DNA from 3 places in the Halobacillus sp. AWH4_228 genome. Region 1 is predicted to be linked to each of the others. Evidence: predicted binding sites of a transcription regulator. Region 1 holds the regulator's gene; each other region holds the start of a gene.
The links. The regulator LexA, encoded in region 1, represses DNA repair genes until DNA is damaged. The targets are predictions, from matches to a motif close to CGAACATATGTTCG.
Positions count from the first base shown of each region.

Region 2: a site for LexA is predicted at 5,768-5,781, ahead of uvrB (excinuclease ABC subunit UvrB). Genes of this name have one in related genera too.
Region 3: a site for LexA is predicted at 8,460-8,473, ahead of ACXADP_RS08995 (carbohydrate kinase). Genes of this name have one in related genera too.

Region 1 is NZ_JBSWTE010000001.1:2,129,651-2,140,464, reverse strand. Features, by position in the region: gene glnA (type I glutamate--ammonia ligase) at 1-153, shown strand, start outside; gene ACXADP_RS10855 (N-acetylmuramoyl-L-alanine amidase) at 386-1,486, shown strand; gene ACXADP_RS10850 (hypothetical protein) at 1,574-1,804, shown strand; gene lexA (transcriptional repressor LexA) at 1,870-2,493, opposite strand; gene ACXADP_RS10840 (YneB family resolvase-like protein) at 2,800-3,450, shown strand; gene ACXADP_RS10835 (DUF896 domain-containing protein) at 3,552-3,785, shown strand; gene tkt (transketolase) at 3,957-5,960, shown strand; gene ACXADP_RS10825 (YneF family protein) at 6,304-6,528, shown strand; gene ACXADP_RS10820 (cytochrome c biogenesis CcdA family protein) at 6,670-7,374, shown strand; gene ACXADP_RS10815 (Na(+)/H(+) antiporter subunit B) at 7,443-7,886, shown strand; gene ACXADP_RS10810 (CcdC family protein) at 7,987-8,469, shown strand; gene ACXADP_RS10805 (DUF2621 domain-containing protein) at 8,487-8,915, opposite strand; gene acnA (aconitate hydratase AcnA) at 9,194-10,814, shown strand, end outside.
Region 2 is NZ_JBSWTE010000001.1:1,154,606-1,165,419, forward strand. Features, by position in the region: gene ACXADP_RS05635 (COX15/CtaA family protein) at 1-578, shown strand, start outside; gene ACXADP_RS05640 (DEAD/DEAH box helicase) at 621-3,824, opposite strand; gene ACXADP_RS05645 (peptide chain release factor 3) at 4,086-5,675, shown strand; gene uvrB (excinuclease ABC subunit UvrB) at 5,851-7,830, shown strand; gene uvrA (excinuclease ABC subunit UvrA) at 7,837-10,713, shown strand; gene ACXADP_RS05660 (YojF family protein) at 10,780-10,814, shown strand, end outside.
Region 3 is NZ_JBSWTE010000001.1:1,792,912-1,803,725, reverse strand. Features, by position in the region: gene ACXADP_RS09045 (oxidoreductase) at 1-572, opposite strand, end outside; gene ACXADP_RS09040 (copper amine oxidase) at 810-2,183, opposite strand; gene ACXADP_RS09035 (glycoside hydrolase family 113) at 2,331-3,635, shown strand; gene ACXADP_RS09030 (anti-sigma factor) at 3,683-4,450, opposite strand; gene ACXADP_RS09025 (RNA polymerase sigma factor) at 4,440-5,009, opposite strand; gene ACXADP_RS09020 (YjcZ family sporulation protein) at 5,227-5,316, shown strand; gene ACXADP_RS09015 (glycosyl-4,4'-diaponeurosporenoate acyltransferase CrtO family protein) at 5,356-5,820, opposite strand; gene ACXADP_RS09010 (alpha/beta hydrolase) at 5,989-6,897, shown strand; gene ACXADP_RS09005 (LysE family translocator) at 7,320-7,940, opposite strand; gene gloA2 (SMU1112c/YaeR family gloxylase I-like metalloprotein) at 7,945-8,349, opposite strand; gene ACXADP_RS08995 (carbohydrate kinase) at 8,514-9,620, shown strand; gene ACXADP_RS08990 (pseudouridine-5'-phosphate glycosidase) at 9,617-10,549, shown strand; gene ACXADP_RS08985 (hypothetical protein) at 10,691-10,814, shown strand, end outside.

The sequences.
Region 1 (10,814 bases):
GCATTGGAAGAGCTTCAGGAAGACCCGATCATGGTGGAAGCTCTCGGTGAGCACCTGTTCGAGCATTTCATTGAAGCGAAGGAAATCGAATGGGATATGTTCCGTACCCAGGTTCATCCTTGGGAGCGCGAGCAATATCTGCAGACCTATTAAATAGAAAGACAGAAGGCCCTGACTTACATAAGTCGGGGCTTTTTTATATTTTCCTCAGCATCTGCCGTTGGAATCACCCCGAATCCTGGGAGAAAATCTAACATGGTTCATCATTTTATAGGAAAGGCCGACACCAACGTTCTTATCCAAGCATACATTTGGAGTAGGATGATAGAAGAATGTCCTAGTAAACCCCCTTTTCCAGGAAGGAAGAGTGGAGAGAGGGATGTATATGGCAAGATTAATCAATCCAACAGGGAAATGGAATGGACGTACAGTAGCTTTGGATGATGGACATGGAATGGAAACTCCGGGAAAAAGAACGCCATACATTCAGGAATTAGGCAGACAAATCAAGGAGAACGAATTCAATCGTAAAGTTGTACAGTATTTATCGAACATTCTGCTGGATCATGGATTCCGCGTGCTTCTCGTAGCACCGACAGATGAAGACACACCATTATCCTACAGGACGAGAGCGGCCAATGAGAACAATGCGGATATTTATGTATCCGTTCACTACAATGCTTTTGATGGGTCCTTTGGCGGGGCAGATCCAAACGGAATCGAACTTTACGTCTATCCCGGATATTTGAACCGGTCCGCCGGGCGTCTTGCTTCATCACTTGCGAAATACTTACGCCAGGGCACCGATCAAAACTTCAGAGGGATTAAAGAAGCGAACTTCCACGTTCTACGTGAAACGGATATGCCGGCAGTGTTAACAGAGAACGGCTATATGGATAACAAGCGGGAAGCATTATTGATGATTGACGAACGCTTTCAAAAAGAAGTTGCAGAGGAGCACGCCCGGGGCATTTTAGAATACTTTGGAGTTCCGTTCAATGGCGGAATCGACTATCTTTCGCTTGGGGATACCGGCGCGGAAGTCAAGGAAATGCAGGAGAACTTATTAAAACTGGGTTATACCATGAATGGTTATGGAGCTGACGGCAGCTTCGGTCCTGCCACAGAAGCGGCAGTCAAGGCTTTTCAAAAAGACCAGAAGCTTGAAGTGGACGGCTTTTATGGACCGAAAACGAAAGCGGCTGTGCAGAAAGCCTTGGAAGACCTGGATAAAGGAGAAGAGGAAATGGAAAAATTGGCAGTTGTCATAAATTCTTTTGCGGATTTTCCTGCCGTTGAAGCGCTGGCAATCCGTAAAAATGCATTAATTGCACTTAGAGCCGTAGCAGAAAAACGTCAGGTGGCTGAACAAATTATTGTGGCTGGAGGAGGCACAGATAGGCTTAAGGGGAGTAATTTTATTGACTTGACGGGAAAAACCAGATTGGAAACCTCCCAAAACATTAAAAATTATTTAAGTAAATAAAAGAGCTGCAAAACATTCCAGTGTACATTTCCCTTGTTCCTGCATATAATAAATGTAGAACAAATGTTCGGTTAAGGGGTGTGCAATATGGAAACGATTTTCAAACAGTCTGTAGAAAATAAGAAGATCATCGATATGATCTATTTATCTAAGGGGAAACATTGGTCTCAGCGTTCTGTAAGAGTGATTAAAAACCATCCTGATGCCATCCTTGCTTATTGTCTGCAGAAGAAGAGCGTCCGCACATTTTTGAAGAAGAATATTTATTCTGCTGATTTCCGGAGACGGAATAAAAGAAATCGTACGGGGGCTTCTTAACGTTCATATTCTCATGTTCAATACAAAAAACGGCGGGATTGCTCCCGCCGTTTTTTGTATGTGTATTAATGAACGGTACGGTATAAGCCGACGACTCTTCCGAGAATGGATACATCATTTAAAATGATCGGTTCCATCGTGGCATTTTCAGGCTGAAGACGGATGTGATTCTTCTCTTTAAAGAATCGTTTGACAGTAGCCTCTTCCTCTTCCGTCATAGCCACAACTATATCCCCGTTCTGGGCAGTCTGCTGCTGTCTGACAATGACCATGTCCCCGTCAAGAATGCCCGCCTCAATCATACTTTCTCCTTGAACGATAAGGACGAACGTATTGTCTTCCGATCCTGCAAGCGTATCCGGGAGGGGAACATATTCTTCAATGTTCTCTACCGCCGTAATCGGTGAACCAGCCGTAACTTTACCGATGACAGGGGCATAAGTGGCTTCCCCGCGGGGGATACTGTGGTCTTCTTCCAGCTCAATCACTTCGATGGCCCTTGGTTTCGTAGGATCCCTGCGGATATATCCCTTTTTCTCAAGACGGGATAAATGACCGTGGACGGTGGAACTGGAGGCCAGCCCTACAGACTGACCGATCTCCCTTACAGATGGGGGATATCCTTTTAGTAGAACCTGTTCTTTTATGAAATCTAGTATTTCCTGCTGCCGCTTTGAAAGTTTGCTCATAGATTAGCACCTCGTACATAGGATTATAGTAACCACATTGTACCATGCCATCCTCAAAAATACAAACAAGCGTTCGAAAAAAGTCGTTGACAAGAACATACATTCGTCTATAATAGGTATTAGAAAACGCGAACAGAGGTTCTTAGGAACGTTCGTTCTTAAATGGAGGGTTAATTATGTTTAATAAACTATCAAAACTGGACTACACTTATATCGTTTTGTTTATTGTTAGTTTTGCTATTCTCTATTATTCTATGGTTACAAGCGGATAAATCTTGAAAACCAGTAGAAGCGGGGACATACATCATGAGAGTAATCCTATATTGTCGCGTAAGTACGGAAAAGGAAGCCCAGGTCAGCTCCTTGAAAAGACAGAAGGCAGAACTGTATGCCATGGCCGAACACCATGGAATGGAAGTGGCCGCCTGTATAGAGGAGCAGGCGAGCGGGTATGAGATTGAACGGGAAGGTGTTTTCCAGATGCTTGATGCTTTTTCCAATCACGAAGCAGAGGCTCTGTTGGTTCAGGATGAGACGAGGCTGGGCAGGGGAAATACAAAAATCGCTTTGTTCCATCAATTGAACCGGTTGAATGTTAAGGTTTATTCCTTAACCCATAACGGGGAACTGCATCTTTCCGAGTCAGACTCCATGGTTCTTCAGATTGTGGGCATCGTTGAGGAGTACCAGAGAAAAATTCATAATATGAAAATCAGGCGGGGGATGCAGAAAGCGGTCGCCGAAGGCTATGATCCATCTTCGAACCTGTCCAATCAGCATCTGGCAGCGGGGAGAGAGAGGAAGGAATTTCCGATCGAAGAGGTTGTCAGGCTCAGAGGGAGTGATTTGACGTTCAAGGACATTGCGGCAACACTAAGAGGGCTTGGGTATGATGTATCCAAGGCAACGGTTCACCGTCGCTATCAAGAGTACATATCACTTGAAAAAGAAGAATAGGCAGGTTACTATAGGAACATAAGGGAGACAAGAGTCTTAGGGCTGCTTGTCTTTTTCATGTTCTAAAGCTGATCCAGACTATAAAAAAAGGAGAAGGATCTATGTTATCTCAAGAAAAATTGGACCGTATAAACGAATTAGCCAATAAATCAAAGCAGCTGGAATTATCGGAAGAAGAGAAAAGCGAACAGAAGAACCTGCGTCAGGAATATTTACAAAGTGCCCGTAAATCATTCAAAAACCAGTTGAAAGGTGTCACGGTTATCGATCCTGCCGGGAATGATGTGACTCCTGCCAAACTGCGTCAAATGCAGGAAAACGAAAAGAAAAACTAAACGACTGAACCGATCCGCATCTTCTTTAAAAGGTGCGGATTTTTTTCGTTTAATTCTACAGAAACACGGGGAAATTAAGGAAGGGCGGAGGACAAAAGTTTGCACAACGCCTTGTTTCATTATAGGATAATACATGGTACATATACCTGTACAGAAAGGGGATTATTGGAAATGGCAAAAAGTCTTGAACAAACTTCAATTGATACCATTCGAACACTAACGATCGACGCAGTAGAAAAAGCAAGTTCCGGTCACCCGGGTATGCCTATGGGGGCTGCTCCAATGGCTTATAAACTCTGGACGGAATTTATGGATCATAATCCTAAAAATTCAAAATGGTTCGACCGCGACCGTTTCGTCCTCTCCGCAGGACATGGATCCATGCTTCTATACAGCCTTCTGCACCTTTCCGGCTATAACGTGACAATGGATGATCTAAAATCATTCCGTCAGTGGGATTCTAAAACTCCCGGACACCCGGAATATGGACATACAGACGGTGTGGAAGCAACAACCGGTCCTCTGGGACAGGGACTCGCAATGGCAACCGGAATGGCGATGGCTGAAGCCCACCTTGCCGGAAAATACAACCGCGAAGGCTACAACGTCGTGGACCACTATACATTCTCCATCTGCGGTGACGGTGATTTGATGGAAGGAGTTTCCCAGGAATCTGCTTCGCTTGCCGGCCACCTTGGTCTTGGAAAGCTGGTTGTCCTTTATGACTCCAACGATATTTCTCTTGATGGAGATCTTGACCGTTCCTTCAGCGAAAGTGTTGAAAAACGCTATGAAGCATATGGTTGGGAAGTTATCCGTGTCGAGGATGGTACCGACGTGGAAACGATCGGACAAGCGATCCAGCAGGCAAAAGCCAACACATCCCAGCCTACGATGATCGAAGTGAAGACTGTGATCGGCTATGGTTCTCCTAACAAGTCCGGTAAATCTGATTCGCACGGTGCTCCACTGGGCGAAGAAGAAGGAACAGCTGCCAAACAGTTTTACGGATGGGAACACGAACCATTCCATGTTCCTGATGAAGTATACCAGGACTTCCAGGATAAAGTTCAGAAAAATGGCGAGGACAAAGAGCAGTCCTGGAACGAATTGATGGCTTCCTACAAAGAAGCTTATCCAGAGCTTGCTGAAGAACTGGAAGCCGCTATCCGTGGAGAGCTGCCTGAAGGATGGGAGAAGGAACTTCCATCTTATAAAGTCGGCGAAGACAGTCCGGCTACCCGTGCAGCATCTGGTGACGCCATCAATGCATTGTCCAAAGCCGTTCCATATTTCTTTGGTGGAAGTGCGGACCTTGCAGGATCCAACAAAACGGCTGTGAAAGGCGAAGAAGATTTCTCCCGTGAGAATTACGCCGGCCGCAACATCTGGTTCGGTGTACGTGAATTCGCTATGGCAGCTGCCCTGAACGGTATGGGGCTTCACGGCGGATTGAAAGTTTATGCTGGAACATTCTTCGTATTCAGTGACTACCTTCGTCCAGCGGTTCGACTGTCAGCTCTTATGAGTCTTCCAGTCAATTATGTGTTCACTCACGATTCCGTTGCTGTAGGGGAAGACGGCCCGACCCACGAACCTGTGGAACAGCTGGCTTCTTTAAGAGCAATGCCGAACCTTTCCGTGCTTCGTCCGGCGGATGGGAACGAAACCAATGCAGCTTGGAGGCTTGCTCTTGAGTCCGAAGATAAGCCATCAGCCCTTGTGTTGACTCGTCAGGGACTTCCTACACTGGAAGGAACAGAAGAGCATGCATACGAAGGTATGAAACGTGGGGCTTACATTTTGAGTGATTCAGATAAAGATGAGCCGGATGCCATTCTTCTTGCTTCTGGTTCAGAGGTTCAGTTGATTGCTAAAGCTCAGGAAGAACTTAAGACAAAAGGCTATGATGTCCGCGTCGTGAGTGTGCCTTCCTTCGACCGCTTTAATGAGCAGTCCGCTGAATATAAAGAAAAGGTTCTTCCGAACAGCGTGCGTAAGCGCCTGGCTGTTGAAATGGGAGCTTCCTTCGGCTGGGAGCGCTATGTAGGTCTTGACGGATCTGTCATTGGTATCGACACATTCGGTGCCTCAGCTCCAGGTAATACAGTCATTGAGAACTACGGCTTTACGGTTGAAAATGTTGTCAAACATGCTGAAAACCTTATGAAGTAAGTGGAGAAGGCTGTTCCTATAGGGACAGCCTTCCTTATACATATGTGAATCTCATGTGATAAACTTTTACGATAGAAGCATCCAGCCGTTTTATAAGGAACAAGCTTGTGACCTTTTCGAAAATGGCTTGACTTATGGTATAATAAAGAGTAAGAATGAATGTTGTTTCTCCCAGAGGACGGAAACCGGGTACTTTACTCATCCAAGGGGTATCTTCACCATTGGAGTCGTTTATGAAGGCTGCAGAGGTGGAGAGGAGGCCGCGTTAGAAATGGCTATTGTATTCTATTAATCGTTTTACTATACTGTTATGGGAGACAACACGAAGGAGGAAGACGAAGACATGACATTGGGGATCGTTTGGGTTATCATCATTGCTCTATTGACTCTTGTCGGTGGTGTTGCACTAGGCTTCTTCATCGCCAGAAGATATATGATGAACTATTTGAAAAAGAACCCGCCAATCAATGAACAAATGTTACGTACACTGATGATGCAGATGGGGCAGAAGCCTTCTCAGAAGAAGATCAATCAGATGATGCGTTCCATGAACAACCAAATGAAATAATTAATCAAGCCTTCTTTCCCGGGAAAGAAGGCTTTCTCTATGAGGGCCGTTCAACAGATGTTCACATCGCCGTGTCCTTTTAGCAGATTCATCTGCTAAAATAGACAGCGGATCATATCATGAAATAGGAAGGGGAGACTGATTATGGATGTTAATTTATTCCTTGCCTTTGGAGCAGGCTTTTTATCGTTTATTTCCCCATGTGTCTTTCCTTTATATCCCGCCTTTCTTTCGTACATAACAGGAATGAGTGTGCAGGAATTAAAAGAGGACAATGGCATGTTGAAGCGGACCAGTTTTATACATACGCTTCTTTTTCTGCTGGGCTTCACAACAATTTTCCTGATTTTAGGTTTTTCCGGCTCGTTCTTTTCCCAGTTTCTTATCCAAAACGAAACGATCATCCGGAGACTGGGGGCCATTCTCATTATTTTCTTCGGGTTTGTCATTATTGGTGTATTCAATTTCGACTTCTTAATGAAAGACCGGAAAATCACCTTTAAGAACAGACCATCCGGGTACTTAGGGACATTTTTAATCGGCCTTACGTTTTCGCTCGGGTGGACCCCGTGTACCGGACCGATTCTTGCTGCTGTCCTTTCCCTGGCTGCTGATTCACCTGATTTGTTTCTCGTGATGATGATCGCCTATTCCCTGGGTTTTTCAATTCCTTTTTTTGCGCTTTCCTTCTTCATCGGACGTCTGGGATGGATCAGAAGGCACAGCGCGGGTATTGTAAAAGCAGGTGGGTACATTATGATTGCCGTAGGAATTGCCCTGTATTTCAACTGGATGTACATGCTTACGTCCTATTTAGCCGGCTTGTTTGATTTTCAAGGGTTTTAATGCGTGGATTTTACCCGTTTTTTGTATTATCATGAAAATAGAAAACATATCACTAAAGGAGAAATCGTATGACCCGGACCAATGACATCATTTTACGAACCACTACAACGCTGATCGCCTTCATTCTGCTTGGATTTTCAGCCTACTTGTTTTTCGCCGGCCACAATGCGCCGGGAGGAGGCTTTATTGGGGGCCTCATGACATCAGCGGCTATTGTGCTGATGTATATGGCCTACGGAATCAAATCGATGGAGAAGATTCTTCCGATCAATTTCAGGCATGTGATTCCTGTTGGACTGTTGATTGCAGCATTGACGGGTATCGGTGGTCTTTTATTTGACCAGCCGTTTTTGACCCAGACCTTTGCCTATTTCCAGCTTCCTGTCCTGGGTAAAACCGAGCTTGCTACAGCACTGCTGTTTGATCTTGGAGTGTATCTTGCTGTCGTAGGCGTGACGATGACCATTATTCTCACCATTGCGAACGACCGCGGGGAAGAGGAAGGTGTGTAAGGACCTGTGAAATCACGGGAACTTTAGCTGAAGGTGAAAGGGACCGCGGTGATCCTCAATTCTTGATCCGTACTAGATGGAACAGAAAGAGTGGATTTATATGTTTTGGTTGATTGCAAGTACGGTGGCAGCCGCTTTCATGGCTACAGCGATGATCTTCGTGCGCCTGAGAGCAGCTAGAAAGCCTGCCAGTGTGAAAAAAATTATTCTACCGCCATTCTTTATGAGTACAGGCGCCTTGATGTTTGTTTTACCGATTTTTCGTGTCGAGTGGACGCAGGTTCTCGAGGCTGTATCCATCGGAGCGCTTTTTTCTATCTTCCTCATCCGGACCTCGAAATTCGAAGTCCGGGATGGCGATATTTACTTAAAACCTTCAAAGTCATTCATCATGATTTTGTTCGGACTTCTTGCTGTAAGGATCATTTTTAAATTGATCGTCGGCCAGCATGTGTCTCTGGGAGAGACGAGCGGTATGTTTTTCCTGCTCGCCTTTGGCATGATTATTACCTGGCGCCTTGCCATGCTGAAACAGTACTTAAGCCTGGAAAAGAAGATACAGACAGGAAAGGACCCCGCCTGAACAGCGGGGTCCTTTTTTCAATTCTCCAGAAGCGTCTGGTACGGAGTCATATCGATTTCTTTTTCATTCAACTTCCTGACCAGAAACTTATGGTCCCTTTTCGGTGTGGCAAGAATGTAGCCTTCGATGAGAATTTCTTCTGTGATTTTTTTCTTGCGGCTGCTGAGGGCAAGTTCACCAATGCGGCCGGCAATTTTCTGGCGTGCTACATCCCTGAACAGTTCTGGAACAGGAGAAATCAGTTCCTCCAAGAGCTCCTTCTGATCCTTCGACCACATATGCCGGGTCTTGTCCACATAGTATTCTTCCCAGTCTATGGTCGATTTTCCATCCTCTTTTGGGAGTCGTTTTAAAAATTTCCGGAACATAAAAAATCCGCCGATGGCCATCAGGCTGACCATAATGATTATCCAGCCGACTATAAAGAGTGCAAAACCACCTGACATAAGATCACCCGTTTCATATTCAAATCTTTGTTAATTTTATTATAATTCGAAGTGTAAGCAAACTCAAGTAGAGATGGAATGTTGTTTTTTGTTTAAAAAACTCCCAATTCAGAAAAATTTGCTGTCATTCATTTTACTTATAAATCGTTTTCATTTACAATTAATAGTGCGGATTTGATACCTGGGTAATACATAAGGGTTCAAATGTACAAATTTGGGGAACAATGACGCCTCTATAAAGGCCATTGTTTGAATATTGATGAGGGGGTAAAAGGAAAATGGCTAGCAATGCATTTCAAGCTCGCAAACAATTTGACCTAAACGGCCAAACCTATAACTATTATGATCTGAAAGCCTTAGAAGATGCGGGACACGGCAAGATTTCCCGTCTGCCTTTCTCCATCCGTATCCTACTGGAGTCTCTGCTTCGTCAGCACGACGGACGTGTCATCAAAGATGAGCACGTGGAGAGTCTAGCAAACTGGGGAACTGAAAAATCAAAAGGGGAAGATGTACCATTCAAACCTTCCCGTGTTATTCTGCAGGACTTCACCGGCGTACCGGCTGTTGTTGATCTTGCTTCCTTGAGAAGAGCAATGGTCGACATGGGCGGAAGTCCAGACAAAATCAACCCGGAAGTACCGGTGGATCTTGTCATCGACCACTCTGTCCAGGTGGATAAATACGGCACACCTGATGCACTGAATGTGAATATGGAGCTTGAGTTTGAACGAAACAAAGAGCGTTATGAATTCCTTCACTGGGCCCAGAAAGCTTTTGATAACTACCGTGCTGTTCCACCGGCAACAGGTATTGTCCACCAGGTAAACCTTGAATATATTGCAAATGTCGTTCACGCGCTGGAAGCGGAAGACGGCACCTATGAGGCTTACCCGGATACACTTGTAGGTACAGACTCCCATACGACGATGATCAACGGTCTCGGTGTTCTTGGCTGGGGTGTTGGTGGCATTGAGGCTGAAGCTGGAATGCTTGGTCAGCCGTCTTATTTCCCTGCACCGGAAGTCATCGGGGTCAAGCTGAATGGCAGCTTCCCACAGGGGACAACAGCTACGGACCTTGCATTGAAAGTAACCCAGGTGCTTCGTGAGCAGAACGTTGTCGGGAAGTTTGTGGAGTTCTTTGGTCCAGGACTACAGGAAATGCCATTGGCTGACCGTGCTACGATTTCCAACATGGCACCGGAATATGGAGCTACATGCGGCTTCTTCCCGGTGGACGGGGAATCTCTGGAATATCTCCGTCTGACTGGACGAAGCGAAGAGCAGATCAACCTTGTCGAAGAATATTCCAAGCGCAACAACCTCTGGTATGATCCATCTTTCGAAGATCCTGAATTTACGTCATTGGTTGAAATCGATCTCGGGGAGCTGGAGCCGAACTTGTCCGGTCCTAAGCGTCCACAGGATTTGATTCCATTATCCAAGATGAAGGACTCCTTTGAAAAAGCGATCACCGGCCCTGCCGGCAACCACGGATTCGGACTTGATAAGTCTGAATTTAAGAAAGAGGCGGAAGTCCAGTTCGAAAACGGCGACAAAACGGTCATGAAAACAGGTGCTCTTGCAATCGCAGCGATCACGTCCTGTACAAACACCTCCAACCCGCACGTTATGCTTGGAGCCGGACTTGTTGCGAAAAAAGCGGTGGAAGCCGGACTGCAGGTTCCTGACTATGTGAAGACGTCCCTTGCACCGGGCTCCAAGGTTGTAACCCGCTATCTTGAGGATTCAGGATTAATGGATTACTTAAACCAGCTTGGCTTCAACCTTGTCGGGTACGGCTGTACCACATGTATCGGAAACTCCGGTCCGCTTCTTCCTGAGATTGAAAAAGCGATTGCTGACAGTGACCTTACCGTGTCCTCTGTTCTTTCCG
Region 2 (10,814 bases), 980 kb from region 1:
TGAACGTGCTGCTTGGAACACCGCCTGGATTTACGACCTTTGATGTCACATTCAGCCAGCTTCTTTTAGTCGTCCTTGTGCTGCTGAGCTACAGTCTGCATGAGACGAAAATTGAGCTGGACAGGAGCCGCTGGTCCTCCATTGCGATGAGTTACCGGACGTTCCTGATCGGTTATGGGCTGTATGTCCTGCAGGTGATTTTAGGCGCCTTCTTCAAACACAGCCGTGCCAGCAATGTGATGATGGACATTCCTGCTGTGGAGTATTTGATTACGAGTGAATCCATGGCGAATGCTGTCTACTCGCTTCACTGGGTGGCGACGGTCGTCATTATCGTAGCCGCTGTTTACTTTGTCATTTACGCATCCAGGTTCAAATATCACATCTCGCTGTCGTGGTTGTATTTGATTTCAATCCTGATGAATGCGGCCGTTGGATTCATTATTGTAGTGACAGGGAATGTCGTACTGGCATCCTCCATCCATATGATCATCTCCACGATAACGATGACCATTGGCGCCTGTATCCTTGGCGGGTACTGGTTCAAACTTCAGAAAAAGTCCTTAACGGTAGAATAAAAGCACGAGCGGATGCGTCCGCTCGTGCTTTTTTGTGAGGATTTATTGAAACAGCTGCTGGATTTCTTCTTCGCTCAGTGATGTAAGCATTGATTCTCCAGGCTGGATGATCTGATCGACGAGGTCGCGTTTTTTCTGTTGAAGCTGATAAATCCGCTCCTCGATCGTTCCTTCGGATATCATCCGGATCACCTGGACGACTTTTTCCTGACCGATCCGGTGGGCCCGGCCGGCTGCCTGTTCTTCAATAGCCGGGTTCCACCAAAGATCATAAAGGATGACCGTATCGGCGCCGGTCAGATTGAGTCCGGTCCCACCGGCTTTCAAGGAGATAAAGAAAGCGTCTTTTTCTCCGTTGTTGAAGGCTTCGACCATGTCCATCCGTTTTTCTGATTTTGTACTTCCATCTAAATAGAAGGCATCCAGGCCGTTGTCAGTCAGCTCTTTGTGCATCAGGGTCAGCATGCTGGAAAACTGCGAGAAAATCAGCATCCGGTGGCCGCCGGCTTTCATTTCCTCCGCCAGTTCTTTCAATTGTTCCAGCTTTCCGGACTGTCCTTCGTAATTTTCAAGAAACAGGGCGGGATGACAGCAGATCTGTCTGAGACGTGTAAGACCTGCAAGGATTTCCAGTTTTCCGCGCTGAATCCCTTTCGTTGCGATGGTTTCCTGGATATCGTTTTGGATTCGTTCTAAATAAGCCAGGTACACCTCTTTTTGTTCACGGGTCAGCTCGGAGTATTGAACCGAATCAATTTTGTCCGGAAGTTCATCAAGCACTTCGGTTTTCATCCGTCTCAGAATAAACGGGCGTGTCATTTGTGAGATTTTTGCCGGTTTCAGCTGCGTGAACTTCTTCTTACTTGTAAAGAATCCGGGCATAATGGCGCGGAACAGCGACCACAGTTCCTGCAGCGAGTTTTCGATCGGCGTTCCGCTCAAGGCAAACCGGTGTCTCGCACGCAAGGACCGGACGGAAGAGGCTGTTTTCGTTGATTCGTTTTTGATGGCCTGGGACTCATCAAGGACCATGACATGAAAGTCCTTATCTTCGTAGTGCTTAATATCCTGACGGAGCAGGGGATAAGAGGTGATCCACACATCTTTACCCTCCGCCTGTTCAAAGGCGGCCTGGCGTTCTGAAGGGTCACCGGTCATCACCTGCACCGTGAGGGACGGGGCGAATTTTTCGAGCTCCTTTTTCCAGTTGTAAACAAGGGAGGCTGGAGCGACGATAACAGCTGGAGCGGTTAAGGATCCCTCCTGCTTTTCATCGAGAATGTAAGAGATCGTCTGCAGCGTCTTGCCAAGCCCCATATCGTCAGCGAGGACGCCGCCGAGTCCGTAATGACTGAGCATCTTCATCCACCGGAAACCCGTCAGCTGATACGACCTGAGATCTGCCTGCAGATTCTCGGGTGGATCAATCTCAAAGGACTGGGGGGACCGGAGCCGGGTGACCAGTTCTTCATAACGGTTGCTGCGGTCGGAAAGGTTCGTGTCCAGCGTTTCATCCACCTGCAGGCTTCGTGCAGCGGCAACTTGAAAATGGTTGTCCTCCACATCTCCGGTGGTTAAGTTCAAGTCCTCCACAAGTCGTTGGAAACGCTCAAATGAATCAGAGGTCAAGGACATCAGCGCCCCATCGGATAATCGGTAGTACTTTTTCCGTTCAATGACCGCCTTTAAAGCTTCTGTTACATCGTCCGTACTGATGCCTTCGATGGCAAAGCTGATATCGAGCCAGCTGCCATCGGATTCAAGGTCAATGGACGCCTGCAGTTCATGTTGCTGATCATCAAACAGTGACCGGACCGCTCCGGATAAGAATACGTCACTGTATTTCTTTAAAGAAGGCAGGTATTGATAGAGGAACGTTTCCAATCGATCCTCGTCTTCTAAATACACCATCTCCCCGTCGAATTTAAATTCGGCGGATTCAATAATCTGCATGATGTTCTGTTCTGTCTCAAAGTCGCGTTGAACAATGGTCTGTCCGGGGCGTTCCTTATCATTAAAAGGGTCAATGACAAGGTCGCCGTAATGAAATTTCACATCGATCGTTAATGTCCACTGTTGGAAATCAAGATACACTTCAGCCCTGAGATCTTCCTGGTTGATTTTCTGCTGGGCGGACGTGTCCAGATTCACATCCGCAATCGTTGCCAGTTCCGGCAGGACGTACGAAACGATCCCTTCCATATCATTATGGCTGATCGTATGGCTGCCGTTGGAGTTGTAGGGAAGGATGGAATACAGCGTCCGGATCACTTCCTCCTTTTCCTGAGCGACGGGATAGAAGTTTCCTTCCTTATAAAGCAGGTGGTAATCAGATAAATAATCATAATCCTTTAAATGGTTCATATGCATGTGGAAATGTCCGCGCTCTTCCGATACATAAAACGTTAAATCAGGAAAAGACTCTTCGTAATGGAGTGGACCCGCCTGGCTGCCGCGTTCGATGACCTCCGTCTCCTGCTTTTCAAGCAGGGGCAGAAGCTGGTGGACGAGGGCGGGGGAGATTTTCAAGATTTTCTGTTCAGCGGTATTCCACTGCTGCTCAAAAAACTGCTCCTGCTCATACGCCCTTTGAAGCAGCTGGAATATGGCCTGATCCTCTTCCGAAAACGTATGTTCAGCAGGATCGTACGTAAACGATTTGGTCAGGCGGTAGGGCTGCTGCTTTCGGATGTACTCCAGCAGTTCACGGATATTTTTAATAACGTAGGGGTATTTCTCTCCAAGCTTTAATTCAATCCCGAGGCTGCGTGTGCCGAGAATGGATTGAATATGCAGGGAATATTGAATGCGCAGCGGCTTTTTCGTGTCCATCCCTGTACGGCTTTCCTGTTTTTGACGGAAGGCTTCGAATAGACTGACCGCAAACATCCGGTCCTGGCTTGTCGTCCTGGGCGAACGGTTCCGGCCTTTGTCAGCCAGTTTCGGAGCAAGCTCCTCCAGGGCTCTTTCGCGGATGGCAATCAGTACCGCAGCAATGTGCTTGCACGTATAATAGGTGGAGTAGGCGGCACACTCACACGTGGCCTCCACATCATCATCCTCAAAAAAGAAGACGCGCACCTCATAATCATGAGTGCCCGCAACAACAGCGCGCCAGGAATGGATAGCGCTGTTATGGGAAAGTCCGTACACTTTGCCGGATTCAAAATATTGTTTTCCTCGTGAATAAAAGGCTTCACCGGTAATTTTCTTTATATCTTTCGGTTGTAATAAGTAGCTCTGCATACTTGGCATCCTTACTCTCAGTTTTAGTTTCATTATAACAGGTTTAAGCGGTCCAGGAGAACGCCCCGGCCTTTGGAATCCTGTCCGGGTGATTGATTTTAATGGTTGGTTATGCTAACTTTCAATGTATCATATAAAAAATACGAGGAAGGCGCTTATAAGTCTGAGCGCTTTTTTTATGGAGTGAATCAGATCATGTAGGACGTATATCCTTTCCACCCCATTCATATAGAAATTTTTAATACGACGGAGGATATCACGATGAATGATATACAAAATGAAATGAAAAAACGCCGCACGTTTGCTATTATCTCCCACCCGGACGCCGGTAAAACGACGATGACGGAGAAAATGCTTTTACTGGGTAACTTGATCCGTTCTGCGGGTACAGTCAAAGGGAAAAAAACCGGAAAATTCGCCACATCCGACTGGATGGAAATTGAGAAACAGCGTGGAATTTCCGTAACTTCCAGTGTGATGAACTTCCCTTATAAAGACTATCAAGTCAATATCCTCGACACACCTGGTCACGAAGACTTCAGTGAGGATACGTACCGGACGCTGACAGCCGTAGACAGTGTGGTCATGGTTATTGACGGAACAAAAGGAATCGAAGCGCAGACCTTGAAGCTGTTTAAAGTGTGTAAGATGCGTGGGATTCCGATCTTCACTTTCATTAACAAAATGGACCGGGAAGGCCGCGAGCCGTTTGAACTGATGGAAGAAATCGAAGAAACGCTGAATATCGAAACCTATCCCATGACATGGCCGGCCGGAATGGGCAAGCGTTTCCTTGGTGTGTTTGACCGCCAGAACGAGCAGTTTGTCCAGTACACAGGGAATGAGGAAGAAGAATATATTCCTTATGCTGAACTTGATCAGCATCCTGAGCTGACCGAAAACGCCACGTATAAGGAAGCGGAAGAAGAAATGATGCTTGTGGATGAAGCCGGGGAAGATTTCGATATGGATAAAGTCATGCGCGGTGAACAGACCCCTGTCTTCTTCGGGAGTGCCCTGGCCCCGTTCGGTGTGGAAACATTCTTCAACAGCTTCATTGATATGGCACCGGAGCCTGCGCCAAGGAAGTCGACAGAAGGCGTCGTTTCACCGGATCATGAAGAGTTCTCCGGATTCATCTTTAAAATCCAGGCCAATATGAACCCGCAGCACCGTGACCGTGTAGCTTTCGTGCGTATCTGCTCAGGCAAGTTCGAGCGTGGGATGAACGTGACACTCTCCCGGACAGGGAAAACCTTTAAACTTGCCCAGTCCCAACAGTTTGTTGCTTCCTCAAGAGGAACGGTTGAAGAGGGCTACGCCGGAGATATCATCGGCATTTATGATCCGAACGTCTACCGGATCGGTGACACGATCGTTACAGGGAAATCCAGGTTCCAGTATGATGAACTGCCGCAGTTCCCGCCTGAAATCTTTAAAAAGGTCACCGCAAAAAACGTCATGAAGTCCAAACAGTTCCGTAAAGGGCTCGAGCAGCTCGTGCAGGAAGGAGCGATCCAGCTGTTCAAACGCTATCGCTTTGAGGATTACATCATCGGAGCGGTCGGTGAACTCCAATACGAAGTGTTCGAATACCGCATGAAAAACGAGTACAATGTGGATATTGAATTGACACAGCTCGGGGAAAGGATCCCACGCTGGTTGAATGAGGATCAGGTGGATGAATCATTGTTCGATGAACGGAACATGCTTGCCGAAGACCGGGAAGGCAATCCGCTTGTCCTGTTCAAAAATGACTTCTCCCTCCGTTGGTTCAAAGATAAGAATCCGGATATTGAACTGACCGATTTATTTGAAGTGAACCAGTACAACCAGACATTCGAAAATTAATCAATGAGCACTCTGCGCTGAGCAGAGTGCTTTTTATATGACTGAACATGGGTATAATGAATGGTTAGAAAGATCTTTCGAGCATCCGGAACCGAATGTTTGTTCGATGGATGTTAGAATGATAAACTGATGTGGTAAACTAATGTGTAACTAGTAAGGAACGGAGGTTTTCGTCGTGGATGAGAAGTTTGAGTTAGTTTCGAAATTTTCCCCACAGGGAGATCAGCCGAAAGCCATTGAAAAAATGGTCGAGGGGATCCAGAACGGGAAAAAGCACCAGACACTTCTGGGCGCAACAGGTACCGGAAAAACGTTTACGATGTCCAATGTCATTGCACAGGTGAACAAACCGACCTTAATTATTGCCCATAACAAAACATTGGCTGGACAGCTGTACAGTGAATTCAAGGAATTCTTTCCCAACAATGCTGTCGAGTACTTTGTCAGCTATTATGATTACTATCAGCCGGAAGCGTATGTTCCCTCTTCCGATACCTTCATAGAAAAAGACGCCAGCATCAATGATGAGATTGATAAGCTTCGACACTCGGCTACCTCATCGTTGTTCGAGCGCAATGATGTCATCATCGTTGCCAGTGTCTCCTGCATTTACGGCCTCGGTTCTCCAGAAGAATACCGGAGCCAGGTGCTTTCCGTCCGTTCCGGTATGGAAAAGGACAGAGATCAGCTTCTCCGCGAGCTTGTAGATATTCAATATGCCCGTAACGACATCGATTTCCAACGCGGAACGTTCCGTGTCCGCGGAGATTCTGTAGAAATCATCCCCGCCTCCAGAGAAGAGCATGCCATTCGTGTGGAGTTTTTCGGAGATGAGATCGACCGGATTCGTGAGGTGGATGTGCTGACGGGTGAAGTGACAGGTGAACGAGAGCATGTCGCCATCTTCCCGGCTTCCCACTTCGTCACACGTGAAGCAAAATTGAAAAAAGCCATTGCCAACATTGAAGCAGAAATGGAAGCGCGTGTAAAAGAACTGCGTGACCAGGAAAAGCTGCTGGAAGCCCAGCGTCTTGAGCAGCGGACGAACTATGATCTGGAAATGATGAGAGAGATGGGATTCTGTTCCGGTATCGAGAACTACTCCCGTCACTTGACGTTCCGCGAAGAAGGCGCGACACCTTATACGCTGCTTGACTTCTTTCCCGACGATTTCTTAATTATGGTTGATGAGTCGCACGTGACCCTTCCCCAGGTAAGAGGGATGTACAACGGGGACCGTGCCCGTAAGCAGGTGCTGGTTGATCACGGGTTCCGACTTCCATCGGCTCTTGATAACCGGCCGCTCATGTTCCCTGAATTTGAGGAGCATATCAACCGGATCGCTTATGTATCGGCAACACCTGGACCTTATGAGATTGAACATACCCCTGAAATGATCGAACAGATCATCCGGCCGACAGGACTGCTTGATCCTGAAATTGAAGTACGCCCGATCCACGGTCAGATTGATGATCTTGTCGGGGAGATTAATAAGCGGAAAGATGAGGGCGAGCGCGTCCTTGTTACGACCCTGACGAAGAAAATGTCCGAGGATCTGACGGCGTACTTGAAGGACCTCGGGATTAAGGTGGCGTATCTTCACTCGGAGATTAAAACACTGGAGCGTATTGAAATCATCCGTGATCTGCGGGTCGGTAAATACGATGTCATTGTAGGAATCAACCTGCTGCGTGAAGGTCTGGACATTCCTGAAGTGTCACTCGTTACCATTTTGGACGCGGATAAGGAAGGCTTCCTGCGTTCCGACCGCTCTCTGATTCAGACGATCGGCCGTGCTGCACGTAACGAAAAAGGCAGAGTCATCATGTACGCGGATAAGATGACGAAATCCATGCAGTATGCTATCGATGAAACCTACCGCCGTCGTGAAAAACAGATGGCTTACAATGAAGAGCACGGCATTACACCACAGACCATTAAGAAAGAGGTCCGTGATGTGATTAAGGCAACCGCCGTCGCTGAAGAAGATATCAGCTATGAGACAGGCAAGAAGCCTTCAGAAATGACGAAGAAGGAACGTCAGGAAATGATCGACAATATGGAAACAGAAATGAAGCAGGCTGCGCGTGACCTCGACTTTGAACGGGCCGCTGAGCTGCGCGACATTCTGCTGGAATTAAAAGCGGAGGGATGATGGAGTATGCCCAGTAAACATATCAGCGTTCGGGGAGCCCGTGCCCACAATTTAAAAAATATAGATATTGATATCCCGAAAAATAAACTCGTCGTCATGACGGGTTTATCCGGGTCCGGAAAATCATCACTGGCTTTTGATACGATTTATGCGGAAGGACAGCGTCGTTATGTAGAGTCCTTAAGTGCTTATGCCCGTCAGTTTCTCGGACAGATGGACAAGCCGGATGTAGACTCGATTGAAGGTCTGTCGCCGGCCATTTCCATCGATCAGAAAACGACAAGCCGAAATCCGCGTTCCACGGTCGGAACCGTAACGGAGATCTACGACTATCTCCGTCTGTTATTTGCCAGGATCGGACGCCCGACCTGTCCGAACCACGGCATTGAAATCAGTTCCCAGACCGTCCAGCAGATGGTGGATCGTTTGATGGAATATCCGGAGCGCACGAAAATGCAGATTCTTGCCCCGGTCGTTTCCGGTCGTAAGGGTGAGCATGTGAAAGTGTTTGAGCAGCTCCAGAAGGAAGGGTATATCCGCCTTCGTGTCGATGGGGAAATGCGGGAAATTTCCGAGGAAATAAAACTCGAAAAAAACAAAAAGCATTCCATTGAAGTGGTCATTGACCGGATTGTCATTAAAGACAGTGTCGAAGGACGTCTGTCAGATTCGTTGGAAACAGCGTTGAATCTTGGGAATGGGAACACGATTGTCGATGTCATCGGAGAAGAAGAACTTACATTCAGCGAGCATCATGCCTGCCCCATCTGTGGATTCTCCGTCAGTGAACTGGAGCCGAGGATGTTCTCCTTCAACAGTCCGTATGGTGCCTGCAGCCGCTGTGATGGACTCGGCACTCAGCTGGAAGTCGACATTGATCTTGTCATTCCGGACTGGGGACGTTCCTTGAATGAACATGCGATTGCTGCATGGGAACCTCAGAGCTCCCAGTATTACCCGCAGCTTCTGAAAAGCGTAGCGGACCATTACGGCATTGATATGGACAAACCGTTCCGTGACCTTCCAGAAGAGCATAAAGAACGTATTCTTTATGGTAGTGGCGATGAAAAAGTCTACTTCCGCTATGAAAATGACTTCGGCAAAGTACGTGAGAACGAAATTTTCTTCGAGGGTGTCATTCCGAACATTTCCCGCCGGTACAGAGAAACGAGTTCCGATTATATCCGTGAACAGATGGAGAAATACATGGCGCAGAAGCCGTGTCCGAAATGTAAAGGCAACCGCTTGAATGAAGAGGCTCTGTCTGTCTTGATCAACGGCAGCCATATTGGTACAACCACTGATTTTTCCGTAACAGAGGCCAAAGAATTTTTTGAGTCTGTGGAACTGACGGAAAAAGAAGAAACGATCGCCCGGATGATTTTGAAGGAAATCTGTGAACGACTCAGCTTCCTTGCCAATGTCGGCCTGGACTATTTAACGCTGTCCCGTTCTGCGGGTACGCTGTCTGGCGGTGAAGCCCAGCGGATCAGGCTGGCGACTCAGATCGGTTCCGCCCTCACAGGCGTTCTTTATGTTCTGGATGAGCCTTCCATCGGTCTGCATCAGCGGGATAATGATCGTCTGATCAATACGCTGAAGCGGATGCGCGACCTGGACAATACTCTGATTGTCGTGGAACACGATGAAGATACCATGCTCGCTGCGGACTACTTGATCGATATCGGACCAGGTGCAGGTGCCCACGGCGGAAATATCGTCACTCAGGGGACACCGAAACAGGTCATGAAAAACCGCAAGTCCCTGACAGGCCAGTATTTATCCGGCCGGCAGTTTATCCCCCTGCCTTCTGAACGGCGGAAATCCGACGGGCGCTCCTTGAAAGTGAAAGGAGCGGAAGAAAACAACCTGAAAAAAGTGAATGCCAATATTCCGCTCGGGGTCTTCACGGCTGTGACAGGAGTTTCCGGGTCGGGGAAAAGTACACTCATCAACGAAATCCTCTATAAGACGCTGTCTATGAAGCTTCATAACGGAAAGCAGAAACCTGGACAGCATAAAGCTGTCGAAGGCATAGAGCACCTGGACAAGGTGATTGATATCGACCAGTCACCAATTGGAAGAACACCAAGATCCAATCCAGCGACCTATACAGGCGTCTTTGATGATATCCGTGATGTGTTTGCACAGACGAATGAAGCGAAAATCCGCGGGTACAAAAAAGGCCGCTTCAGTTTCAACGTCAAGGGTGGACGATGTGAAGCCTGCCGCGGAGACGGAATCATTAAAATTGAAATGCACTTCCTTCCCGATGTCTATGTTCCCTGTGAAGTCTGTGACGGTAAACGGTACAACAGAGAAACGCTGGAAGTGAAGTATAAAAACAAGAGCATCGCCGATGTTCTGGCAATGACGATTGAAGAAGCGCTGGAGTTCTTCGCCAACATTCCGAAAATTAAGCGCAAACTGCAGACGGTTGCCGATGTCGGTCTGGAATATATTAAACTCGGCCAGCCGGCTACCACATTGTCCGGCGGGGAAGCCCAGCGTGTGAAACTGGCGAGTGAACTGCACCGCCGGTCCAACGGAAAATCCTTCTACATTTTGGATGAGCCGACGACCGGTCTTCATGTCGATGATATTTCCCGTCTCCTGAAAGTTCTCCAGCGTCTCGTTGATAATGGGGATTCGGTGCTTGTCATTGAACACAACCTTGATGTCATCAAAGAAGCAGATCACATTATTGATCTAGGACCGGAAGGCGGCGGAAATGGCGGACGGATTATTGCAAGTGGCACGCCTGAACACGTCGCTGAGCAGGAGGATTCCTACACAGGGCGGTATTTGAAGCCCGTTCTGGAGAGAGACCGTGAGCGTATGGAAAAGCAGATGGACAGTCGCGAACAAGTGGCCGGCAAGTAGATGTTTTGACGCCCGCCGCCAAATTAAGTATCGTTAACCAAGAATGGTTGGACGGGAGGAATATGAGTGGAATCAATACAACCGAACAAAGTTCAGGATAA
Region 3 (10,814 bases), 340 kb from region 1:
AAGGCAAATAGTAAATTAGCAAACTTTGAGCGGCTGTATGATTTCATAGGGGTGTATCCTTTCCCCTGTTCAAACATAAGGTTATCAAAGTTCACAGAGCCCGATTTGTGGGCATTGCTGCTGATTGTCACAACCCGGGAGCCTTCTGTAGCGGCTAACCGTTCAAATAAGCGGGCCGTTAAAGCAAAATGACCCAGGTGATTGGTTCCGAACTGAAGCTCGAAGCCATCCTTCGTTTTACCATAAGGCGTTGTCATCACTCCGGCGTTATTCATCAAGATATCAAGGCGGTCATATTTCTCTTTGAATTGTTCTGCAAAGGAAGCGACAGAATCCAAATCTGCTAAATCCAGCTCCATTACGTCTACTCGAATATCTGACTGTTGTCTCTTTAGCAGATCGGCGGCTTGTTCTCCACGTTTCTTAGAACGTGAAGCCATAATCACTGTGGCCCCTTTTTCACCGAGGACTTTGACTGCTTCCAGACCAAGGCCTCCATTCCCACCTGTCACAACTACGATTTTCCCTTCCATGGATGGTATCGATGGAACGGACCATTCTGTTACGTTCATGCTTTCATCTCCTCCTGAGTGTCCATCATTCATTGGCTCCTGCCTTTACGAGAAAGGTACCTAGTTTAAATCATAAGACAAAGTTCATATAGAAGAAAAGAAAACGACTCGGTTGTCAAAAAATTCTAAAGACATCCATAAAAAAGAGTGGTGTCCAGATAAGACACCACTCTTTTTTAATACCTTTATGGAAAACAATGCCGGGATGAGAACACCCCGCATTGGAATCTGTTCTTTTTACGCTTGATCCTGCTTACGGCGGAAACCGATGAAGGCAGCAAGAACAGCCATACCCATGGAAGCGAAAGCGATCATCCAGGCATTCAGCCCGCCATCATCACTCGTACCGCCCAAGCCGGTTTTCGGCATTTCAGATGGCATGTCGCTGGCAAACATGTCAGGATTCTGCTCCACAATGGCTCCGGATAATCCTTTTCCTACGCCGTACATGTGGCCGTATGCTTCACGTACCTGCTCATAGGCCATTTCGTAGTCACCATTCACATAGTTATCAAAAGCTCCAGTCAACTGCTGCACGTGCATCTGCAGACCTTCTGCTGTATTTTCAGCCATCAATTTACCTTCTGTTGCTGTATCAAGGAATTTGGAGAATTCCTGTCTGTACCCATCAAGAGCTTTCAATGCTTCTTCTTTCGCCTGCTCATCATCATTTCCTGTTGCTTTTACATAATCAACAAAGTAGCCGATGTGCTCGGACCACATGTCTTCAAACTGTGCACCCGCTTCTTCCCCGTAGACAGAGGAAATAGCTGCTGATAAATCTTCTGTGTTATGACTTAGAGCTTCGGCAGCTTCTTCAAAGTCCTCCGCTCCGTCGCCACCTTTCTGCATAGCGAAAACGGCAAGAGCTGCGTGTTCAGAGAGAAGATGGTTCAAGTCAGCACGGAGATCAGCGGCTGGTGTGGCCGGCGTTGTATTTTCAAACTTCTCCGGGAACTGGTCTGTAATGGCTGTTGATAATCCTTTACCAACACCGTACATATGCTCGATGCTCATACGGAGATTTTCGTAAGCTTCGTCAAAATCGCCTTCCTCGTAGCTGTCAAAAGCTCCAACTAGTTGATCTACGTGCATTTGAAGCCCTTCAGCCAAGGCAGAGGCTTCTAATCTCTCTCCTGTTGCTGATTCCATAAAGGATGAGAAATCCTGTCGGTAGTCGTCAAGATTATCAAGGGCGGCCTGACGTCCCTCTTCATCATCTTCCGCTGTTGCTTTTACGTAGTCAACGAAATAACCAATGTGTTCGGACCATAGGTCTTCAAACTGGCTGCCAGCTTCTTCCCCGTAGACAGATCCGACAGCACCGGATAGGTCCTTCGTATTCGCCTGCAGGGCAGCGGCTGCCTGTTCAAAGTCTTCACCGCCTTCCAATCCTTTCTGCATCGTTACGACAGCCAGGTAGGCATGTTCAGAAAGATAATGATCCAGAGTCGCACGAAGATCGGCGGCCGGGGTAGTTACCGTTACTTTGTCCATTTGTTCATGGTCGCCATGATGGTCGGCAAAGGCCGGGCTCGCTGTAGGTATTAATAGAGCTGCTGATAGCGGAAGCGCTGCAAAAGTCTTCTTCCAATTTACTCTGTGTGTCATTGATTCATCCACTCCTCTTTGAATTGGTTTCATACAGCTAACGAGAGGAGATGATATGTGGATCACTATTTCTATGATTTTTTTTGGAAACTAGTCACCCCCACCAGGAATAACGTCTATCAAGCGCTCTATGTCAGGGGACCTGGTATGTTTTCTATCTACTTATTTCATTTCATCTGGCCTGTCACCCTGCCGGAGCAGGGGCACGCGCATACACTATTCCTAAGACAAGATCATAACCTGGAGGTTACGATAACTATGGATAATATAAACAACCCTGTGCAGCCTGGGAAAATTAAATCGGGAAACTTGTGGGTGCTGGATAATTTTAATCCGGAGCTGATTTTGAATGATATCCTCCGCCTGAACTTAAACACTGTGAATGTACCGATCAGGGTGGACATTCCCAGCCGTACATCATTAACCATGACAATCAATGAAGCTCAAAAACAAAAAGCGGTCGAATTGATTGAGGTTTTGACCAGTAAAGGGATTCAAGTGATGCTGGAGCCGTTCCCATTCATCCAAGGAGGACAGTACGGGGAAACCGAATGGAACCCCGCAGATAAAAAACGATGGTTTATGTTGTGGCAGACGACGGTGCTCAATCCTTTAATTACCACCATCGCCATCCCCTATCAAGTCTGGGGATTGAATATTGCCTCCAACCTCGTCAACTTTGAATCCATGGAATCCGACTGGGAGGCGATGATCACAGAAACGAGGCGGCAGTTTGAAGGTATCGTCGTATTGCGTACGAACTGGTGGTATACTGCATCCTGGAGTCCTCAGACACAGCAGGATTTTACAGCAAAAATCAACCGCTCTTATTGGAAGCTTGTCGATTTCATATCTATTGATGCCTGGTTTGAACTGAACAATCAGGCAGTTCCAACTGTCGAACAAATCAAAGCTTCCATGACATCCACAGAGGTTTACAACAGGAAGCAGAACGTCCTGCAGGAAATCCAGCGATTCCATGAAGTCACCGGAAAAGAGATTTATTTTGGCGGATTTAACATTCCAGCTCTTGAATATGGACTGAAGTTTCCTTGGAACGAGGCTGTTTCTCCTGTTAAATCTCCAGCTGTTCAAGCGAATGGCTGGACTGCCTACAAGGAAACGCTGGAGGATCTTTCCTATTTTCTCGGATTTTCCGTATGGGTCATCGGAAATAACGACCCGGAATATTCGTACAGAGTTGAGCCTGAAACTGCTCTGGTCATTCATGACTGGTATTATGATGACACATGCTCGGAAAAGGAGTTAGAAGAGCTGCGTCAGGAATTGGAAACCCTTCAAGGAGAGATCACCCTTCTTCAGGAACAGATTCAGGAGCTTGAGCTTGAGCGGGGGCAGTGGCTTGTAAGAGAAGGGGAACTTGTGAATCGGATTGAAGATCAACAGCAGATCCTCAATGAAATCAGAAGACTGGTCGACAGCGAAACATAACGAAAACAAAAAGAGCTTTCCGCTTATCCACGGAAAGCTCTCTTCTATTAAAGTCCGGCTTGAAGAATAATATCTCCCTGCGGCGTTTGGTTGCCCGTCTGTGGTTCCTTCGTAATGGCAACAGCATCCCACGATTTTTCTTCATTTATCGTAAACGCTACTCCACCACTGCCGGTATCATTCGTTGTAAAAGCACCAGCCGGTTCCGGTGTCTCTCCTTCAATCAGCCATACTTGATACACTTCGCCTGGTTCCAGGTTTTCCAGGTTCTGCGTTTGTACGAGAAGCTCCTGTTTGGTTTCCCGGTTTAATAACGTAGCTGTTCCAGCAGCATTGGTCCCTTCAGCAGAAGCCAGTTCTGTCTGCTGAAGCGGTGAAGCTGTACCGGATTCGCTGTCCTCCAGTTCGGAAAGAGCTGTTTGGATTTCCGTAAGGCTCGATTCCAACTGTTCATTTTCTGAGGCCAGATCGGATACTTCCAGTCCAGTATACACGTTCATACCAATGGAAAGAAGCAGTCCTGCAGCCAGTACACCTGACCAGGCTTTCCACTTCACAGGTCTCTTCGTACGGACAGGTGTGTTGTCTTCCTCCTCATTTGAGAAGACTTCGTCCAATACCCTCTGCTTCATACCTGAAGGTGGTTCCGTCTGCTCCATATATGACGGCAGATCCCCCATCAAGTCTTCCAATTCCTTCAGTTCTTCCTGGCACCGGGGGCATTCGGATAAGTGTTTTTCAAACTGTTTTCGCTCGATATCTGATAATTGATCATTTATATAATCCAGGATGTGGTCACATGGTTTATCGTTCATAAACGATCCCCCCTTCTTTCTCAAGGTGCTCTCTCAATTTCTTCAGCGCCAGCCGGACACGTCCTTTGACGGTACCGAGGGGAATATCACATTTTTCCGCAATCTCTCTTTGAGACATCCCTTGAAAATAAAAGAGACAAATCATTCTCTGTTGTTCGTCCGGGAGCGTATGAACAGCTCTTCGAAGCTGATCCCGCTCCTCTTTATCTTCAATTTCCTGCTCAACGCCCGGCAGGTCTTCTTGAACAGAATCACGCTGATCCCATTCTACTTCCTGAACTTTTTTCTTTCTTATTAAATCAATGGAAGCATTCCTGGTAATCGTCAAAAGCCAGCTGGAGAACTTTCCCCGCCCGCTGACATACTGACCGGCCCCTTTTCCTCTCCACAACTTCATAAATACATCCTGCATGACTTCCTCTGCTGCCTGCGAATCCTTCATCATGCGAAAGGCAAAGGAGTACAGCAATTTTTCATATCGGTCGTAAAGAACTTCAAGGGCCTCTTTATCTTTCTGCCTGATTCGTTCATACAAATCCAAGTCTGTCGGTTGGGCCATTCAGAAATCTCCTTTAAATCCATAATGATACTAGTATATCTGTTTTTATCAAATCCTTCACGTTTTATATAGAATACGGATAAAAACAAGTTTTGGATGTGTCTGAAGCAAAAAAATCATCCACCCCGCAAAACGTGGAATTCACCGTAATGCATGATGGATGCCTTTCCCAAACAAAAACCCCCGCATAAACTAATTATGAACAGGGGGTGAGATCATGAGCTACGGATACGGAGCAGGCTTTGCGCTGATTGTTGTTTTGTTTATTCTCCTTATTATTGTTGGAGCTGCTTATGTTAAATACTAAAATGAAACGCCGGTCAGAGTGCTCCACTCTGACTCTTTTCTACTTTTGCGGAAATGCATGGAGCAACCTGTCCGAAAGACGGCTGACTCTTGCCCGGTTGTAGCGCTGAATCATGATGAAGGGCAGATTAAACAACAATGCATACATAATCATGATCCACCCTGCCCATGCTGGATTAAATAGAAAAAACAAGGGCGCAGGGAAAATCTGCATCCAGTGTGAGAGTTCCGATCTGGTAAGCTGCTCTTCCAGCTCACTATATGCATACACGTTTCTAATCGATGCCGCTGTCTTTCCTCTACCTTTGTTCACCCATTTCCTCGCTTCTGGAAGCATTGTTTTCCATCTATGAATTCCGAAAGACCGGTAAATACGCCCACGACCTTCCCAGCTCTTCGTCCTTAATAATGGATGCAGGAACCGGATAAAGGAAGCAGGTGCCATAGCTGTGATGCCGCTGACAGCTAAATGGATGAACAGCCATATAACTGCATTGAAGACCATCGATTCACCTTCTTTTCTCCTTTTCCATATACATAATAATCAAATCCTTATCAGCTGGTGCTTCTCGGGCTTCGTTTTCCCCTTTTTCCAAAGGTGTATTCACCTCAGCCGGTTTGATTAATGTAGGATATCTAAGGGAACACTACCCTAAAAAAAGAGAGGTCTTTTATGTTTATCCAGTGGATTGCTCGTCTCCTGCGTATGCTTCCTAATAAAGCAGCACGCACGTCTACCATTCAAAAACAGAAAGTAAAGAAGCGGGTCGATGTTTTAGTCGACACTTCGATTGCTCCAGTAGCGGTCACCTATTACGAACCGCTTCACTCTACCTATAATAAACCACCGGTTTATATAAACCTCCACGGCGGGGCCTTCATTATGTATAACAAAGAAATGGATGACCCGTACTGCCGGTACCTGGCTAACAGGACAGGTTGTGTGGTCATCAATGTAGAATACGGCAAAGCGCCGGAACATCCCTTCCCTGCTCCAATCATCCAGCTCTATGAAGTATTGGCCTGGGTGAAAAGCAATCCCGAAGGTCTGAACATCGACCCTGACAAGTGGATGGTCGGAGGGCAGAGCTCAGGTGCCAACATCGCTGCTGCTTTGTGTTTATACTTGAAGGATCAAGAGGAGCCTCAGCCCCTCCTCCAGGTTTTATCGTGTGCCATGCTTGATTTTGCTACCCCGTTTTCTGAAAAACCAGAACCAGATAAATGGCGTTCCAAATACCCTCAGTTCGCCCATTTTCTGAACCTCTGCTATGTCCCTGAACAAGGACAGGACGTCCATCCCTACGCATCGCCTGTTTACGCAGAGAATGTCAGCGGTGCAGCCGAAACTGTCATGATCACAGCGGAATATGATGCCTTCAAGCCTGAAGCGGAGAGATACGCGAAAAAGCTGAAAAAAGCAGGTGTCCCTGTCCATCACCGCCTATTTGAAGACTGTTACCACCTGTTCACGCATCTTGGTCCCACAGAAGCAGCCACAGAGGCATGGGATACGATCGCCGCTCACATCAGGAAGGCCGCTGCTGAATCAGGCGCACCAATCAAGCAGATATCCTCATAAATAGAAATCCCCCTCCTTAATGAGGGGGATTTCACCTTGTAGAGAAACCCCTGTTTCTTTACAAGCTTTTTTTCTTACCGCCAGGAGCGAAAGCCCCTTGCTGGATGGAGGACAGTCTTTGCTATATTCCGGCAGGCAGCCGTCATCAGCGCAGCCCATAGCGTTCTTTTGAATCTGCGAACCTGTTTACTCTCCTATTTATTCTAACCCGACACGAGGAGCGTTCGGTGGTGATGCCTGCGGGAACAGAACCGAACGCTCCACTTGGGCAGGCGGCCTTCCTGACCAAGTCAGCGGAGGGCGTGCCCGCGGCATTCATTCACCAATAAGCGGAAAGTGACCCTTCACACGACAAATGGACAACTCTAACTGGTTAGCACAGGCTTTTTTTACAGCCAAAAAACCCCCTCCATAAAGAGGGATTATTTTCCACTGATCATAATCTGCATGGCGATGAAACTGAAGATGAGGCCCTGGGCTTTTTGGAGCTTTCCTGTCGAAATCCGGTGAAGCACGTGCTGTTGAATTTTTTCTGCTAACACGGAGACCAGGAAGAATACAAGAAAAGCCTGGGTGATAAAAATCAATCCGAGTAAAAGCATCTGTAGAGAAACACTCCCGCGGGACGGATCGGCGAAAGGTGGAAGAAGGGCAAGGAAGAATAACGATACCTTCGGATTGAGAAGGTTCATAAGGATCCCTTTCCTGTAAAGCTTTTGGTATTTTTCCGAATTCCCCTGCGCTGCTCCATTCGCTGGTGCTCCACCCCGGAAGGATTGAAAAGCGAGAAAAAGCAGGTAAGCGGCCCCTGCATATTTCACGATTTCAAACGCCGCCGCTGATTGATAGATGACCGCTGATACTCCAAGGGCAGCTGCTGACACGTGGATCACCAGCCCAGTGCACAGCCCAAGGGCCGTAACAATCCCCGCCTTGGCCTGCTGGACAATACTTTGAGCCAGCACAAAAAGGATGTCCGGTCCCGGACTCAGTGTCAACAAAAGGGAAATCCCGATAAATGATAAAACAACAGAGGTTTCCAAAGCGTTACCTCTCCGCTCCTTCTTCGCCTGTTTCATACAGTTCCAGGGGCAGCTGATCAGGGTCCTTGAAAAAAGTAAATCTTCTTCCGGTATACGGATCAATCCTCAACTCTTCTACAACCACCCCTTTTTCCTCCAGCTCTTGTTTGGAGCGTTCCACGTCCTCTACGGCAAAAGCGAGATGTCTGAGACCTCTTGCTTCCGGATCATCCGGCCGTTCTGGTGGGGATGGAAAAGAAAACAATTCGATTTGATTTTCACCTGCTTGAAGATCGAGTTTATAAGATGCCTTTTCCTCCCGATAGTTTTCAGCTATTACCGGTAAACCGAGAATATGTACATAGAAATGTTTCGAAATTTCATAATCTGAACAAATTATTGCAGCATGATGAATTTGTTTTACAAGCATCCCATTCCTCCTCTGAGTAATCTCTTCTACTATAACGGGACAAACGATTTCCTGTCACCATTCTCTTCGATTTTTATTGACTTTTCCATGAAAGCGTTCTTATAATAGAGCAAACAAATGTTTGACTATTCAAACATTTGTTTATGAAGGGGGAATTATGATTAATGGAAAAGTTGACCACACGTGAGCGTCAGGTGTACCAGCAGATTGTCAAAAACCCTTATATATCCCAGCAGACCCTCTCAGAAGCTCTTCAACTCTCCCGTTCCACAGTAGCCAATATTATTTCCGGTCTCGTTCAGAAAAATGTCCTTCTCGGTCGTGCCTATGTGTTGAACAAATCCAGACAGATCCTCTGCATCGGAGGCGCCAATGTCGACCGGAAACTCCACACCCATGAACCGCTTCAAATGTACACATCCAACCCTGTCTATTCCCGTTCCAGTGCTGGAGGTGTAGCGAGAAACATCGCCGAAAACCTTGGAAGGCTGGGCTTTCACCCTTCGCTTATTACAGCAGCCGGCATGGACGCTGACTGGGACATGATCGAAAAAGCCTCCCGTCCCTTTATGAATCTGGAAGGTACTCTTCATCTCCCTCACGCCACCACAGGTACATACACAGCATTGATGAATCCTCAGGGGGAATTGCTTACTGCGCTCGCGGATATGGAGGTTTTCGAGGCGATTGTTCCTCCCCTTGTTATGAAAAGTGAAATAAAGATGAGGCAGTCGGAATGTATGGTTGCTGACCTCAACTGTCCAAAAGAGACGTTGGAACTCCTGCTTAGGATGAGCCGCAGTTTCTCGGTCCCCCTTGCGTTCGTTACCGTCTCTGCCCCTAAGATGAAGCGCCTGCCCAAAGATCTGCACGGACTTACGTGGCTGATGACCAATATTGAAGAAACCGAAGCTCAATTCGATATGTCTATTGACTCCAAAGAAAAATGGTACCTCGCCGCAGGTTTATGGCTGGAGATGGGCATCGACAAAGTGACCATTACCTCCGGAAAGGACGGCGTCGTCGTTGGGGAGAAGGAAGGAGGTATCCATCACTTCCCTTCTTTTTCAACAGGGGATGTCAGCGATGTGACTGGTGCGGGAGATGCTTTCTGTGCCGGTGTTTTATACGGATGGATGGAAGGCATGGAACTTCAGGAAATTATAAAAACGGGGATGATGAATGCAGTAAAATGCATTCAGTCCCCCTACACGGTCCGGCAGGATTTGACCCCGTCCCTGCTGACCCAGGATGTGGAGGAATTTGTATGAACCCTTATGTAGACATCTCCGAAGAAGTGGCTTACGCTCTGGCAGAAAACCTCCCCGTAGTCGCTCTTGAATCGACCATCATCTCACACGGCATGCCGTTTCCTCATAATTTACAAACGGCGGAGGACGTGGCTTCCATCATACGGGAGCATGGCGCTGTACCGGCCACAACCGCCATTATGGATGGAAAAATCAAAGTGGGACTCACAAAAGAAGAATTAAAGAGACTTGCCTCTGAAAAAGAAGTGATCAAAGCGTCCCGCAAAGATATTGCGTACCTTGCTGCTTTAGGAAAAACAGGTGCAACGACCGTGGCAGGGACGATGTTCTGCGCCGGTCTTGCTGGTATCTCGGTGTTTGTAACAGGCGGCATCGGCGGTGTCCACCGCGGCGCCGAGTCCACGATGGATATTTCAGCGGACCTTGAGGAACTGGCTCAAACAAACGTCGCTGTCATATGTGCCGGCGCGAAATCCATTCTCGATCTCGGCCTGACACTGGAATACCTGGAGACAAAAGGAGTTCCTGTACTCAGCTATCAAACAAATCTGCTTCCTGCCTTTTTCACAAGATCGAGCGCCTTTTCCTCCAACTATCAAGTCAATCATCCGGATGAAATCGCAGCTGTCATCGACACCAAATGGTCGCTCGGCCTTGACGGTGGCCTGGTCATTGCCAATCCTATTCCTGAACACAGCGCACTGGAAGAATCCTATATGAACCAAATGATCGAGGAAGCTTTACATGAAGCCGGTAAGCGAAATATTACGCAGAAGGACGTTACCCCCTTCCTGCTTGATTATATCCACAAGGCGACACAAGGAAAAAGTGTACAGGCGAACATCGCGTTAATCAAATCCAATGCGGCCTTAGGAGCAGAAATAGCGGCTGCCTACCAAAAGCAAAGACATTCCGTCCAATCGATATAGCTCCTATATCAAAATGATGACATTCCCCTGCGTTTTTTTACAAATAATGGGCCGGATGCCCTGTTTCCTGTCAGACAGCACTAGGCCATCTAAAAACCGGGAATAGGAGAATATAAGTCATAAAACCCGAGGAGGATGATTATGCTGTGGCTGCTGCTCGGTATTCTGGCTGTCGTTATTGCTGTGTCGATCTATTTCGATCGAAAAAGAAGGAAACGCATGAAGCGGGAAACTCAGTCTGAGGACGCCCACCGGTTAAAGGAAA